DNA from 2 places in the Dietzia sp. IBK-p2-15D genome. Region 1 is predicted to be linked to the other one. Evidence: riboswitches for the same ligand, from Rfam matches in the RefSeq annotation. Region 1 holds a riboswitch; the other holds the start of a gene.

What was found. A riboswitch is a leader RNA that binds a small molecule or an ion and turns the genes downstream of it on or off. The one in region 1 is predicted to bind cobalamin.
Region 2: linked by a shared signal. The riboswitch ahead of AC3DEV_RS11365 (ABC transporter substrate-binding protein) and the one ahead of AC3DEV_RS09985 (magnesium chelatase subunit D family protein) in region 1 are both predicted to bind cobalamin.

Annotation. Positions count from the first base shown of each region.
Region 1 is NZ_JBYMTK010000006.1:120,810-128,110, forward strand. It holds gene AC3DEV_RS09965 (cobalt-precorrin-6A reductase) at 1-247, shown strand, start outside; gene AC3DEV_RS09970 (nuclear transport factor 2 family protein) at 274-645, opposite strand; gene AC3DEV_RS09975 (cobyrinic acid a,c-diamide synthase CobB) at 748-2,208, opposite strand; gene cobO (cob(I)yrinic acid a,c-diamide adenosyltransferase) at 2,202-2,816, opposite strand; gene AC3DEV_RS09985 (magnesium chelatase subunit D family protein) at 2,816-5,023, opposite strand; cobalamin riboswitch at 5,046-5,232, opposite strand; gene cbiE (precorrin-6y C5,15-methyltransferase (decarboxylating) subunit CbiE) at 5,309-6,553, shown strand; gene AC3DEV_RS09995 (cobalt-precorrin-4/precorrin-4 C(11)-methyltransferase) at 6,550-7,301, shown strand, end outside.
Region 2 is NZ_JBYMTK010000007.1:183,824-191,124, reverse strand. It holds gene AC3DEV_RS11380 (cytochrome P450) at 1-293, shown strand, start outside; gene AC3DEV_RS11375 (long-chain fatty acid--CoA ligase) at 592-2,226, opposite strand; gene AC3DEV_RS11370 (carboxymuconolactone decarboxylase family protein) at 2,311-2,727, opposite strand; cobalamin riboswitch at 2,889-3,027, shown strand; gene AC3DEV_RS11365 (ABC transporter substrate-binding protein) at 3,117-4,064, shown strand; gene AC3DEV_RS11360 (FecCD family ABC transporter permease) at 4,061-5,089, shown strand; gene AC3DEV_RS11355 (ABC transporter ATP-binding protein) at 5,086-5,970, shown strand; gene AC3DEV_RS11350 (MBL fold metallo-hydrolase) at 5,970-6,782, shown strand; gene AC3DEV_RS11345 (DUF1648 domain-containing protein) at 6,760-7,266, opposite strand.

The DNA of each region.
Region 1 (7,301 bases):
GCCGTGGCGACTGCTGCTGAACCGCGGCCCCTACTCGGTGGCGAGTGAGCGCGAGCTCTTCGCCGACCACGGCGTGGACGTGCTGGTCACCAAGGACTCGGGCGGCGGTCACACGTGGTCGAAGATGGCGGTGGCCGACGAACTCGGCGTGCCGGTCGTGGTGGTGCGGCGGCCCGGGTCCGCGCCGGGCGTGCGAGTGGTGGACGATGCGGCTGCCGCTGCGGAGTGGGCCGGCGCCGCTGACTGACCTGGCCGGAACCCCGGGAACCGCGGTTAGAGCAACTCGATGTGGATCTCCCGGATCCGGTCATCGTCCACCGTGTAGCGGCCGCGCAGATGCAATTTCACGGTCTGCCCCTCGTCCAGCGACGTTCCCATGAAGTTCTTCACGTCGGCGCGTGCGGTGAGCGTGTTGACCACCGTGACGGTGGCCGTGTCGCCGCTGACCTCGATCTCCTCGGGCGTCATGCGGTCGACGAACGTACTGGTCATCGCGCGGTAGGTGTCGAGGTAGGCGGAGAGTCCGTGCTGCGTGCCGGCGGCGGAGTGCAGGACGACATCCTCATCGAGCACGGCGGCCAGATGGTGGGGGTCCTCACTGTTGTACGCGTCGAAGTAGGCGGTGATGACGTCGCGCACGCTCATGGGGTCTCCTCGGTGGTCGTCACGACCCTGGCGGTCATTGGGACCGGACGCGGGGTCTACGCATATTCGGCCAGAACGCGCCCGCGACCGCAAGGGGCCCGGTTAGCCGAGTCGGGCGGGCCGGCGCGCGGGGGCGAAGCGCCGCGCGTGCGCCGCGAACCGGGCCGCCATCGCCGGATGCCCCGCCCAGTGCGAGTGCAGGTAGGAGGCGTGGACCGACCCGCTGACGAAGCCCTCCGGTCCGGCGCTGCTGGTCCAGGCGGGAGCCGCGCCCGGCCCGTCCGTGCTGGGCACGCCCGCGTGAGAGCCCGCCGCGCCCCCCGCCCCAGCCGGCGGGTTCACGGCCGTGCGGTGGAACTCGTGGCCGGTGACCTCGGTGCCGGCGGTCGCCAGGACGCTGTCGGCGACCGCGGTCGACCGGCGGTAGGCCAGCGTGAGCCGCGGGGCCATGGCCGCGTCGGCGTCGACCGCACCGACCATGGGGACACCGTCGAGGGTGCAACAGAGGTAGAGCAGGCCCGCGCACTCGGCGACGGTCGGCGTCCCGGCGGCCGTCGCCGCGCGCAGTGCCCGCAGCATCGGCTCGTTGGCGGCGAGGTCCGCAGCGTGGACCTCGGGGAACCCGCCCCCGAGGTAGATCCCCGCGGCGGTGTCGGGCAGTGCCTCGTCGGACAGCGGGTCGAACGGCACGACCGAGCAGCCGGTCGCCTCGAGCAACTCGACCGTCTCGGCATAGCGGAACGTGAAGGCCCGGCCACCGGCCACGGCGATGAGCCGGCGGCCCTCGTCGTCGTCGACCTCGTGGGCTCGGTCACCACCCAACGCCACGCGCGCCGACCACGCCTCGCCCGCCAGCGGCGGCGCCTCACGCGCGATCCGCATGACGGCCTCGAGGTCGATCGACGCCGCCACCTTCCCGGCCAGGTGGTCGAGCGACCGCGCGGCCTCCGGGCGTTCGGCGGCGGGGACCAGGCCGAGATGGCGGGAGGGGGCGGTGACGTCGTCGTCGCGCTGGAGGACGCCCAACACCGGGATGCCGAGTGGGGCGAGCGCGCGGCGGACCTCGTCGGAGTGGCGGACGGAGCCGGCCTTGTTGAGCACCACCCCGGCGATGCGCACGGCCGGGTCGTAGGAGGCCATCCCCAGCACCACCGCGGCGATGCTGCGCGAGGCGTGGGAGATGTCCACCACCAGCACGACGGGGGTCCCGGTGAGCGCGGCGACGTGGGCCGTGGAGGCGAACCCGTCGCCGCCGATGTGCCCGTCGTACAGGCCCATGACGCCCTCGATCACCGCGACGTCGGCGGGTCGACCCGCGCCGGCGCCGTGCAGCAGCAGCGGCACGATTCGCTCCTCGCCCACCAGGTGCGGGTCCAGATTGCGGCCCGCCCGCCCGGTGGCCAGGGCGTGGTAGCCGGGGTCGATGTAGTCGGGGCCCACCTTGTGCCCCGAGACCTCCAGCCCGGTGCGGCGCAGCGCGGCCATGAGGCCGGTCGCGACGGTGGTCTTGCCGTGCCCCGACGCCGGCGCGGCCACGACGATCCGCGGCAGCGCGGTCACCATTCGATGCCCCGCTGACCCTTCTGCCCGGCGTCCATCGGGTGTTTGACCTCGGTCATCTCGGTGACCAGGTCGGCGACCTCGAGCAGCCGGGGGTCGGCATCGCGGCCGGTGATCACCACATGCTGCCGGCCGGGGCGGTTCGCGACGGTGGCGACCACGTCGTCGACATCCACCCAGCCCCATTTCATGGGATAGGTGAACTCGTCGAGCAGGTAGAGGTCGTGCCGCTCGTCGGCGAGGCGCCGCTTGATCTCGGCCCATCCTTCGGCGGCGTCGGCGGCGTGGTCGTCCTCGGTGCCGTCCTTGCGCGACCACGACCACCCCGAGCCCATCTTGTGCCACTGGACCGGCCCGCCCTCGCCGGTCTCGTCGTGCAGGCGGGCGAGGCGTTCCATGACGGTCTGCTCGCCGATGCGCCACTTGGCGGACTTGACGAACTGGAACACCCCGATGTCCCAGCCCTGGTTCCAGGCGCGCATCGCCAGGCCGAACGCGGCGGTGGACTTCCCCTTGCCGGGCCCGGTGTGGACCATGACCAGCGGCCGGTTGCGGCGTTGGCGGGTGCTGAGCCCGTCGTCGGGCACGATCTCCGGCTGTCCCTTGGGCATCAGGCCACCTCGTTCCGGGGGTCGACGCCCCGGGGGCGCGCGGTGCGGGCGCGGGCTGTGTGAACGTCGACCGTGTCGGTGAGTCCCTCGGCGGTGACCTCGCCCAGTGGCACGTGCTCAGCGCCCAGGTGCCCGGCGAGCTCGGAGGCCAGGCCCATCCGGAAGCGGCCGGTCTCGCAGTCCACCACCACCGAGGCCACGCCGAGGGAGGCCAGCCCGGTCGCCGCGGTGCGGGACCTGGCGAGGGCGTCCGGGCCGTGGGTGGCGCGGCCGTCGGTGACGACGACGAGGAGGGCCCGCCGCCGCGGATCGCGGACGCCTTCGATGCGCAGGACCTCGGCGGCGGTGAGCAGTCCCTCGGCCAGTGGGGTCCGGCCGCCCGCCGGGAGTTCCGCGAGGCGGGTGGCCGCGATGTCGACCGACGAGGTGGGCGGCAGGGTCACGTGGGCCGCGGACCCGCGGAAGGTCACCAGTCCCACCTTGTCGCGGCGGCGGTAGGCGTCCAGCAGTAGGGAGAGGATCGCGGTCTTGACCTGCTCCATCCGGGTGCGGGCGGCCATGGAGCCGGAGGCGTCCACGCAGAACAGCACGAGGTTGGACTCGCGGCCCTCGCGCACCGCCGAGCGCAGGTCCTCGGCGGCCAGCCGGAGTCGGCCACCGTTTGGGCCGGCTCCGCGACCGCGGGCGGACTGCTGCGGCGCGGCGGACCGGATCGTGGCGGGCAGGTGCAGGTCGGACCCGGTGAACGCGCCCTCGCCGATGCGCCGGCCGCTGGTTGTGATGGCCCTCGACCGGCGGCCGGCAGCGCCCTGGCCGGTACCGGCGACGGCGAGCAGGCGGGTGCGGTACGGCGCCGCGGCCGCGGTGACCGTGCCTGGCTCGGGCGGGGTGGGCCCGTGTGCACCGGGCTCGGAGGCGTCGGCGGTCTGGCCGTGGGCATCGTCGTCCGATTGGCCGCCCGATCGGCCGCCCGCCTGGTCGGTGCCCGCGGTGCCGGAGTCGTCGCCAGCGCCGGGGCTGTCCTCGGTCTGCTCGGTCTGCTCGGGCGAGTGCTCGTGCCCGGCGTGCTCGGCCGAGGCCCGCGCCGGGGTCGACTCGGCGTCCGGGGTGTCTGCCGACGCGGACTCGTCTGCGGACTCCGACTGTTCGGCGTCGTCGGCCGGCGCGGTCTCGTCCCGGGGGTCGGGATCGGGCTCGTCGTCGTCGCCCAGGAGCCGTTCCAACAGGTCCTCGTCGAGGCCCGGCGCATCGAACGGGGCACGACGGCGGCGGTGGGGCAGTGCCATGCGCGCGGCGACGCGGATGTCCTCGCGGGTGATCCGGGTCCGGCCCTGCCATGCGGCATGGGCGGCGGCGGTGCGGGCGGTGACGATGTCGGCGCGCATGCCGTCCACGTCGAAGCCCGCACACACCCGGGCGATGGTCGACAGCGCCCAGGGGGTCAGCGTCACCCGGTCGAGCACGCGCCGCGCGGCGGCGATCCGCTCGCGCACTGCGGCCTCGTCGGCGGCGTGGGCGGCGACGAGTCCCGCCGGGTCGGCCTCGAACGCGATCCGGCGGCGCACCACCTCGGCGCGCAGCTCCGGGTCCCGGGGCGCGGCCACCTCCACGGTGAGGCCGAAGCGGTCCAGCAGCTGCGGTCGGAGCTCACCCTCCTCGGGGTTCATGGTGCCGATCAGCACGAAGCGCGCGGCGTGCTCCACCGAGATGCCGTCGCGCTCCACGGTCACCCGGCCCATCGCGGCGGCGTCGAGCAGCAGGTCCACCACGTGGTCGTGGAGCAGGTTGACCTCGTCCACGTAGAGCAGTCCGCGGTGTGCGCGGGCGAGCAGGCCAGGTTGGAACACGGTCACACCGTCGGCGAGCGCACTCTCCAGGTGTAGTGATCCGGTGATGCGGTCCTCGGACACCCCGATCGGTAGCTCGACCAGGCGGACCGGCCGCCGCTCGGTGGGCGCGTCGTGGGGGATACGCCCGTCCGGGGTCTCGGAACCGCGGTCGTCGGGTGCGGAGGAGAAGCGGTCGCCGGTGACGACCTCGACCTCCGGCAGGATCCCGGCCAGGGCGCGGACCATCGTGGACTTGGCCGTGCCCTTCTCACCGCGGATCAGCACGCCGCCGACCGCCGGGGACACCGCGGTCAGGGTCAGGGCCAGCGACATGTCGTCGGAACCGACGACAGCGCTGAAGGGGTAGTGCAGTGGCATGGGGGCTCCCGCTCTCGTCTGCCAGGCTGGTCAGCGCGAGGCCGGTCTCCGGACTTCCCGGCTCATCTCGGACGTGCGCGCGGGGCGCGATCGCCTGATAGGCCGGGTTACCGTAGCGGGCCCTGTGCCGGATTCTCACCGGCTTCCCTGATTCTCCCCTCCGCTCCGCCTGTGGCGGGTCGTGGGGCACCTCGTGCTGTGGGGTCTGTTCGGTTGTGTGGTGCTTCAGGCTAGCCCAACGGCCTGTCCCGGGGCGCCTCAGGTGTCGCGGTAGGGTTCCGCGTCATGAATGCACGGGTGGTGGTCGTCGGCATCGGCGGCGACGGGTGGGCGGGGCTCGACGAGGCCCGCCGCCGCGCCGTCCTGGGCGCCGATGTGGTGCTCGGCGGGGAGCGTCATCTGGCGATGATTCCGGGCGACGTGACGGCCGAACGAGTGCCGTGGCCGCGGCCGCTGCGGGACGGATTGCCGGAGCTCCTCGAGCGATTCCGCGGGCGCTCGATCGTGGCCCTGGCCTCGGGCGATCCGCTGGTCGCGGGGATCGGCACGACCCTGATCGATGGGCTGGGCGCGGATGCGGTGGAGGTGCTCCCGGCGGTGTCCTCGGTCGCTCTGGCCCGCGCCCGGATGCGGTGGCCGGCCGAGTCCGTGGCGGTGCTGCGCGACCACCGCGGGCTCGGTCGTGAACTGGCACCGGGGCGGCGTGTGTTGGTGCTCTCGGCCGATCGGCACACGCCGGGAGAAGTCGCCGCGACGCTCCGGGGCGCCGGCTTCGGGGGGAGCGCGATGACCGTGCTCGCCGATCTCGGGGGCCCGGCCGAAGCGCGATTCAGCTGCCCGGCGCGCGACTGGTCGCACGGTCGCGAGGTGCCCGCGCTGCACGTCCTGGCGGTTGAGTGCGTGGCCGATCCCTCCGCCCGCCCGCTCGGGCTGGCGCCGGGATTGCCCGACGACGTCTTTGAGAACGACGGCCAGCTCACCCGCCGCGACCTGCGTGCTTCGGCGCTGTCGCGGCTCGCTCCTTCGGCCGGCGAGCTCATGTGGGACGTGGGCGCCGGCGCCGGGTCGGTGGGCATCGAGTGGATGCGCGCGCACCCGTTGTGTCGGGCTGTCGCTGTGGAGGCCGATCCCGAGCGGGCGGCGCGTGTCGCGCGCAACGCCGTGCGGCTCGGGGTGCCGTCGTTGGAGGTCGTCAACGGCCGCGCCCCGCAGGTTCTGGACGGCCTGCCCCGCCCCGACGCGGTGTTCATCGGCGGGGGCGGCACTGCCTCTGGCCTGCTCCAACAGTGCTGGGACGCGCTGGCCCCGGGCGGCCGGTTGGTTGCACACGCCGTGACCCTGGAGACCGAGCGCGCACTGATCGACGCCCGCGCCGAATTCGGCGGGGAGCTCATCCGGCTGCAGGTCGAGCAGACAGATTCGATCGGCAGGTTCACCGGCTGGGCGCCGACGCGGGCCGTGGTGCAATGGTCCGCCGTGAGGCCTCGCTCGACCGCGACTGATGTCCAGGAGATAGGGAAGACCTCGTGACCGTTCACTTTGTGGGAGCCGGGCCCGGCGCCGCGGACCTGCTCACCCTGCGGGCGGCTGCGGCGCTGGCCGCGGCCGACGTGTGCCTGTACGCGGGCACCTACCTCGACGACGGGGTGCTCGATCACTGCCGCCCAGGCACCCGGTTGGTGGACACCCAGCGCCTGGACCTCGACGGGATCATCGCGGAGATCGTCGCCGCCCATGCCGAGGGTCTTGAGGTGGTCCGGCTGTGTTCGGGCGATCCGTCGCTGTACTCGGCGCTGGCCGAGCAGACTCGCCGCCTCGACGCGGCCAGCGTGCCGTGGGACGTGGTTCCTGGTGTTCCCGCCTACGCGGCGGCCGCCGCCGAGCTGGGGGTGGAGCTCACGGTTCCCGAGGTGGTGCAGTCGGTGGTGCTCACCCGCGTTCAGGCTCGGTCGACGGCGATGCCGTCGACTGAGTCGTTAGAGAGCTTTGCCGCCACCGGCGCGACGCTGGTCCTGCACCTGGCCATCACCCGGATCCGCGAGCTGGCCGAGCGTCTGGTGCCCACCCACGGCGCGGACTGCCCGGTGGCGGTGGTCGCCAACGCGAGCCGCCCGCACCGCGTGGATCTTCGCGGCACGCTCGCCGACATCGCGGACGCGGTCGAGTCCGCCGGCCTGCGCCAGGCCGCGGTGATCCTGGTCGGTCGCGCGCTGGTCAGACCGGGGGAGGCCGAGTCGTGGCTGTACGCGTCAAGCCCGGAGCGGGAGTCGAAGCGGCG
Region 2 (7,301 bases), on a different contig from region 1:
CCGAGTACTGGACGGACCCGGAGATCTTCGACCCCGAACGCTTCTCCGACGAGCGGCGGGAGGACAAGTCGCACCGCTTCGCGTGGGAGCCGTTCGGCGGCGGGGTGCACAAGTGCCTCGGCATGATCTTCGCCAACCTCGAGTCGAAGCTGGTGCTCAGTGCACTGCTACGCCACTTCGAGTGGTCGGTCCCGCTGGACTACGTCCCGCCCATGAAGAACGACTCGCTGCCCTACCCCGCGGACGGACTGCCCGTCTCGCTGCGGCCGCTGGCCCGCGTCGCCGCGAACTGACCCCGCCGCCCGCCCGGCCTCCGCCGTCCAGAGGATTTCGCCTGTATCGCCCGAGTGGGTCTGAGCGAAATCCTCTGCTCGGCGATGATGCCGCGGCGGGGGGCTCGGCGATGATGCCGCGGCGGGGGGCTCGGCGATGATGCCGCGGCGGGGGGCGGGACGGCCGGCGGGACGGCCAGCGTGGCGGCCGGCACCGAGCAGCAAGTAGCGCAGAAGCAAGGGCCCGGGGGCGGTCATACCGCAATCCCGGACCCTCCGCTGGCCGACGACGCGTTCCCGCGTTCGACCTTCCGCCGGCCTAGTTCTCCAAGGCGTTGACCACGGTGAGGTCGCCGTCGGAATGCGAGACGCGGATGCGCTTCTTGTCGAGCTTGCCGACCGAGGTCTTGGGGATCTCGTCGACGAACGCGAACTTCTCCGGCACCTGCCACTTGGCCATCCGCTCGGCCAGGTGATCGCGCAGCTCCTCGACGCTCGGATCGGGCACACCGTCCTTGACCACGATCGTGGCCAGCGGCCGCTCGTCCCACTTGGGATCCGGGATGCCGATCACCGCGGCCTCGGCGACGGACGGGTGCTCGAGCAGGTAGTTCTCGACCTCGACGGACGAGATCCACTCGCCACCGGACTTGATGATGTCCTTGGCGCGGTCGGTGAGCTGGAGGAAGCCCTCCGGCTTGATGTAGCCCACGTCGCCGGTGCGCAGCCAGCCATCGTCGAACTGATCCGAGTCCTCCACCTTGTAGTAGCTCCCGGTGATCCACGGTCCACGGACCTGCAGCTCGCCGACGGACTCCCCGTCCCAGGGCAGCTCCGTGCCGGCATCGTCGACGATCCGGGCCTCGACGCCGGCGAGCAGCCGCCCCTGGGTGAGACGCAGCTTGAACTGCTCGTCCTCCGGCAGGGACGCCTTCGGCCGGGACAGCGTGCCGATGGGCGAGGTCTCGGTCATGCCCCACGCATGGGTGATATTGATCCCGTACTTGTCCCGGAACTTGCGGATCAGTTCCGCCGGGCAGGAGCTGCCGCCCACGACGACGGAGCGGAAGCTCGACATGTCGATGGGATGGTCGACCGAGTACGCGTCGACCGCCATCCAGATGGTGGGCACGGCGGCCGCGAGGGTCGGGCGCTCACTGGCGATCATCGCCGCGAGCGGCTCCGGCTGCAGGAAACGCTCCGGCATGAGCAGCGACGCCCCCACCATGAACGCGGCGTACGGCAGGCCCCACGACATGGCGTGGAACATCGGCACGATCGCCAGCACGTTGTCGTCGACCGAGATGTCCATGCCGTCCGACATGCACACCTGCATCGAGTGCAGGTAGATCGAGCGATGCGAGTAGACGACGCCCTTCGGGTCGCCCGTGGTGCCCGAGGTGTAACACATCGCGGCGCCGTCGTTCTCGTCCACCTCGGGCCACTCGAACTCCGTGGGCTGCGCGGCGAGGAGCGCCTCGTAGTCGTGCACCCGGATCCCCTCGGGGGCCTCCAGGTTCGCGGCGCCCCCACCGGTGACGAGGACATGCTCGACCGTGGAGAACCGCGGCAGCAACGGCTGCAGCAGCGGGATCAGGGTCGGGTCGACGATGATGACCTTGTCCTCGGCGTGATTGGCCACGAACTCGAGCTGATCCGGGAACAGGCGGATGTTCAGGGGGTGCAGCACCGCGCCCATCGACGGGATCGCCAGGTACGCCTCCATGTGCTCGGAGTTGTTCCACTGGAACGTCGCGACCCGCTGGTCACCGTCAACCCCGAGAGAACGCAGCGCATGGGCCAACTGTGCGGCGCGCTTGCCCAGGTCCCCGAAGGAGATCTTCCGTGGGCCCTGATCGGTCCAGGTGGTGATGACCGCATCGGAGTGGACGGTCGAGCCGAACTGCAGGATCGTGCTGATTTTCAGCTGCTCCGGCATCATCGTGCTGCGCATGGGGGCTCCTTGATCGAGGGGTGGCGTCTGTCACTCTCGGGACGAGACTACCTGCCGTCCACGACCTCCCCGGTCGATGTGCGACTACCCGTCGAGGTCGTCGAAGACGGCCTGGACGGTCCGCATCGCCGAGAGGGCCGCCGGCGCACCGCAGTACCCCGACGCGTGGATGACCGCCTCGGTGATCTCCTCGCGGGTCAACCCGTTGGTCAGCCCGCCGCGCACGTGCCCCGCCAGCTCGGCGTCCGCGCGCAGTGCCACGAGCATCCCGATGTTGAGCAGGCTGCGGTCCCGGCGGCCCAACCCGGGCCGGTTCCAGATGTTGCCCCACACGTTCTCGGTGACCACGTGCTGGATCGCCTCCGACGCCGTCCCGGCAGCCCGGTCCATGGCCCGGTCGACGAAGGCGTCGCTCATCACCTCGCGCCTGGTCGCGAAACCCTGCTCGCGCAGATCCGCGGCCGAAGGCCCCTCGCCTGCAGAACTCGTCGTCGTCGTCATCTCCACGGTCCTCTCCCACTGCCGACAGGTCTTGTGTCCATCCTCCCCGGACCTACGCCACCACCTCCGCGCGCCCTCGGCCCGCCCCGGCCAGACGCGGGGACGGCTCGGACGGGGGCGGCGCCGGAGGCACGCAGATGGGCGGACGCGGCGGCGGGTGGGATACCCTCGACAGGTCCGGCCACCAGCGTCGGACCCCGCGGCAACTCGGCGGAAGTCGGTGCGAATCCGACGCTGTCCCGCAACTGTGATCCCGTCTCAGGACGGGCGAGCCAGGTCGGCCGGTTCCGCGGCAGCCGTACGTACTGACCTCGGACGAAGGACGGTCGCGTGCAGCGGCCCAGGCCGCGGCCCGAGCTGTTTTCGTCCTCCGAATCACGGAGGATGCCATGCACCATCCACGAGCCCGCCGGGCACGAGCCCGCTCACTGCTGCTCGCCCCCCTGGCCGCCCTGGCGCTGGTCGCCACCGCGTGCAGCGGCACCGGCGGCGACGAGCCGGCCCCGGCCGACCAGACCTCCGCCGCGGCCGACGAGCCGCAGGCGATCGTCTCGCTGGCCCCCACCACCACCGAGATGCTCTACGCCGTCGGCGCCGGGGACAGCGTCGTGGCGGTCGACGAGCGGTCCGACTTCCCCACCGACGCCCCGGTCACCGACCTGTCCGGGTACACGCCCAACCTCGAGGCGATCCTGGCGTACGCCCCGGACCTCGTCGTGCTCACCGACGACACCGGGGACATCGTGGCCGGCCTCGAACGCTCCGGCGTCGAGGTGCTGCAGCTGCCCGCCGCGCAGACCCTCGACGACACCTACACCCAGCTCGAGCAGGTCGGGGCGGCCACCGGGCACATCGGCGAGGCCGCCGAACTCGTGTCGCGGATGCGTGGCGAGATCGACGAGATCGTCGCCTCGGTGCCGGATCGCGAGACGCCGCTGACGTACTTCCACGAGCTCGACGACACCTACTACACCGTCACCGACGACACCTACGTCGGCGAGATCTACTCCCTGCTCGGCCTGACCTCGATCGCCACCGGCGACGACCCCTACCCGCAGCTGTCCGAGGAACTCATCCTCGAGGCCGACCCGGACCTGGTGTTCCTCGCCGACGGCCAGTGCTGCGGCGTCACCCCCGAGGTCGTGGCCGAGCGGCCGGGCTGGGACGGACTCACCGCGGTGCGCGCGGGGCGCGTCCATGTGGTGGACGAGGACCTGTCCAGCCGGTGGGGCCCGCGGGTGGTCGACTTCATGCGCGAGGTCGCTGAGATCGTCACCGCGGTGCCCGATGCCGCGCCGGAGACCGCGGGGAGCCCCGCGAACCAGCCCGCCTCGTGACCCGCCCGTCGCCCCGCCACGCCCTGGTGCTGGGCGGGGCGACGCTGTTGCTGGCCGCGGCGGTCCTGCTCGGCACCCTCATCGGCCCGGCCGGCCTCACCCCGGGCGGCGTGGTGCTCGAGCTGGTGGGCCGGCTGCCGCTGGTCGACATCGACTCCGGGTTCACCGAGCGTCAGCAGGTCATCCTGTGGGAGATCCGCATCCCGCGCGTGGTGCTGGGCGCGATCGTCGGCGCGATGCTCGCGATCGCCGGGGCCACCTACCAGGGCGTGTTCCGCAACCCGCTCGCCGACCCGTACCTGCTGGGCGTGTCCAGCGGGGCGGGGCTGGGTGCCACCCTGGCGATCGTCGTGGGCGGCGCGATGGGCTCGGCGATGGTGCCGCCCGCCGCGTTCGCCGGGGGCATGATCGCCGTGCTGGCCACCTACACCCTGGGCCGCAGTGTGGGCGGCGGACGCAGCGAGGTCGTCATCATCCTCGCCGGCGTCGCCGTGGCGGCGTTCGCCAGCGCCATCCAGACGTTCTTCATGCAGCGCCACGACGAGACCCTGCGGCAGGTGTACTCGTGGATGCTCGGCCGGCTCACCACCAGCGGCTGGACCGACGTGCGGACCGTGCTGCCGTACGTGATCGTGGCGGTGGCGGTGATCGCCCTGTTCCGGCGCACCCTCGACGTGATGGCGGTCGGCGACGCCGAGGCCGCGACGCTGGGGATCGCCCCGGCGCGGGTGCGCCTGGTCCTCATCAGCGTGGCCACCCTCGGCACGGCGGCGGTGGTGTCCGTGTCGGGCCTGATCGGGTTCGTGGGCATCGTCATCCCGCACGCCGTGCGGATGCTCATCGGGCCCGGGCACCGGCTGCTGCTGCCGGTGTCGCTGCTGGTAGGCGCGGCGTTCCTCATCCTGGCCGACGTGGTCGCCCGCACCGCGATGAGCCCGGCCGAGCTGCCCATCGGCGTGGTCACCGCCGCGATCGGCGCCCCGTTCTTCCTCATCGTCCTGCGCCGCAGCAGGGGGCACATATGACCACCACGCCACCCACGTCACCCACACCACCCGCGGCGGCCGCGTCGGCCGCGCCAGTCGCTCTGGCCTGCCGCGACCTGCACGTCACCCGGGACCGCACGGCCATCCTCCACGGCATCGACCTCGCCGTGGACGCCGGATCGTGGGTATCCCTGGTGGGCCCCAACGGCTCCGGCAAGACGACCCTGCTGTTCGCACTCGCCGGGCTCATCCCCGCCGCCGGCCACATCGAGGTCGACGGGCTGACCCCGCGCCGCGCGGGTCGCCGCAGGGTGGCACGGACCGTGGCGATGATGCCGCAGCGCCCGGTCGTCCCCGAGGGGGTCACGGCGCGCGAACTCATCGGGCTCGGCCGCACCCCGCACATCGGCCGGTTCGGCACCGAGACCGCCGACGACCACGAGGTCGTCGACCGCGTCATCGACCGCCTGGACCTGCACGACCTGGCCTCGCGCACCGCCACGACGCTGTCCGGCGGCGAGCTGCAGCGGGTGGTGTTGGGCCGCTCGCTGGCCCAGGAACCGCGGGTACTGCTACTCGACGAGCCCACCAGCGCGCTAGACATCGGCCACCAGCAGCAGGTGCTCGACCTGGTGGACTCCATGCGCCGCGAGACCGGCCTGACCGTCGTGGCGGCGATGCACGACCTCACCTCGGCCGCCCACTACGGGCAGCGGCTGGTGCTGCTCGACCGGGGCCGCGTGGTGGCCGACGGCCGGCCCGAGGAGGTCCTCACCGTCGAGCGGCTGGCGCAGGTCTACGACGCGCGGGTGGAGGTCCTCGACCGCCGCGACGGCCGCGCCGTGTTGCCGCTGCGCGAGGCGGGGCCGGACCCCGCGCCCGGGTCGGCGCCCGGCGCGGCGCCGGGGGCGGGCGTCTGATGGAGGTCGTCCTGCTGGGGACCGGCGCCGCGGACGGCTGGCCCAACCCGTTCTGTCGGTGCCCGTCGTGCGAGGAGGCACGCCGGCTCGGCGTGGTGCGCGGCCAGACCTCCGCGCTTGTCGACGACGAGCTGCTGATCGAGTGCGGACCGGAGGCGCCCGGCTCGGCCGTGCGGCTCGGACGGTCTCTGGCGGCGGTGGGACATCTGCTCGTCACGCACGCCCACGCCGACCATCTCGGACCCCAGGTCCTGCTCTTCCGCTCGTGGGTCCCCGACGCCGGCGAGCTGGAGGTGGTCGGCCCCCCGGACGCGCTCGACGCGTGTCGGCCCTGGGTGGGCCCCGACGACCCGGTGCGCTTCGTCCCCGTCACCGCCGGCGACCGGCTCAGGGTGGGCGCGTACGACGTACGTGTGCTGCCCGCCCGGCACCGCGTGTTCCGTGACGGCGACGCGGTGCTCTACGACGTGACCGGGCCCGGCGGCGCCCGCCTGCTGTGGGCGAGCGACACCGGGCCGTGGGACGACGAGTGGTTCACCGCGCTGCGCGGCGCCCGCTACGACGCGGTCTTTCTCGAGGAGACGCTGGGCGACCGCGAGGAGATCTCCCCAGCCCACCTGGGCCTGGACCGGTTCGGGGCGATGCTCCGGCGACTCCGCGACGTCGGGGCGGTCGACGAGCGGACCGACGTGGTGGCCGTGCACCTGGGCCACCACAACCCGCCGCCCGACGAGCTGGCCGCGCGCCTGTGCGAGCACGGCGCGCGGGCCGGCGTCGACGGCGAGGTGATCAACCTCCGGACCGGGTGCTAGCTGGGGTCTCCGCGATGACCATCCGCACCAGACCCGCGAGGGTCGAGCCCATGAGGACGACGAGCCCCACGATGAGGACGGCCGATCCCGTGTCGGCGAAGGTCTGCAGCACGATCCCGAGGTAGACCACCGCCACGCCGGCCAGGACCCACACCATCAGCCGTTCGCCCTCCCGGTAGAGGCGTTGGGCGTTGGACTCGGTGATCTTCCCCGGGTAGTTGAGCACGTTGGGTGTGGTCGACAGCCGGGCGAGGAGAGTGCCGACGACCAGCATGATCCCGGCGAGCCAGAGCAGGCTGGACCTGCTGCCGAAATCGTCCGGCTCGCCGGTGAAGTCGAAATGCGTCGGCACCACCTCCGGCAGGGAGGGGTAGCGCCAGAGGACGAAGGCCGTCAGCACCACAATCCCGAGCAGCGACGCAGTACGCAGACCGCGGGTCACCGGTCCGGTCGCGTAGTCGGGGACGGGGCGGGTCCTGGCCATTGCGCCGAGGCTACCCAGGTGCTGGTCCGGGCTCT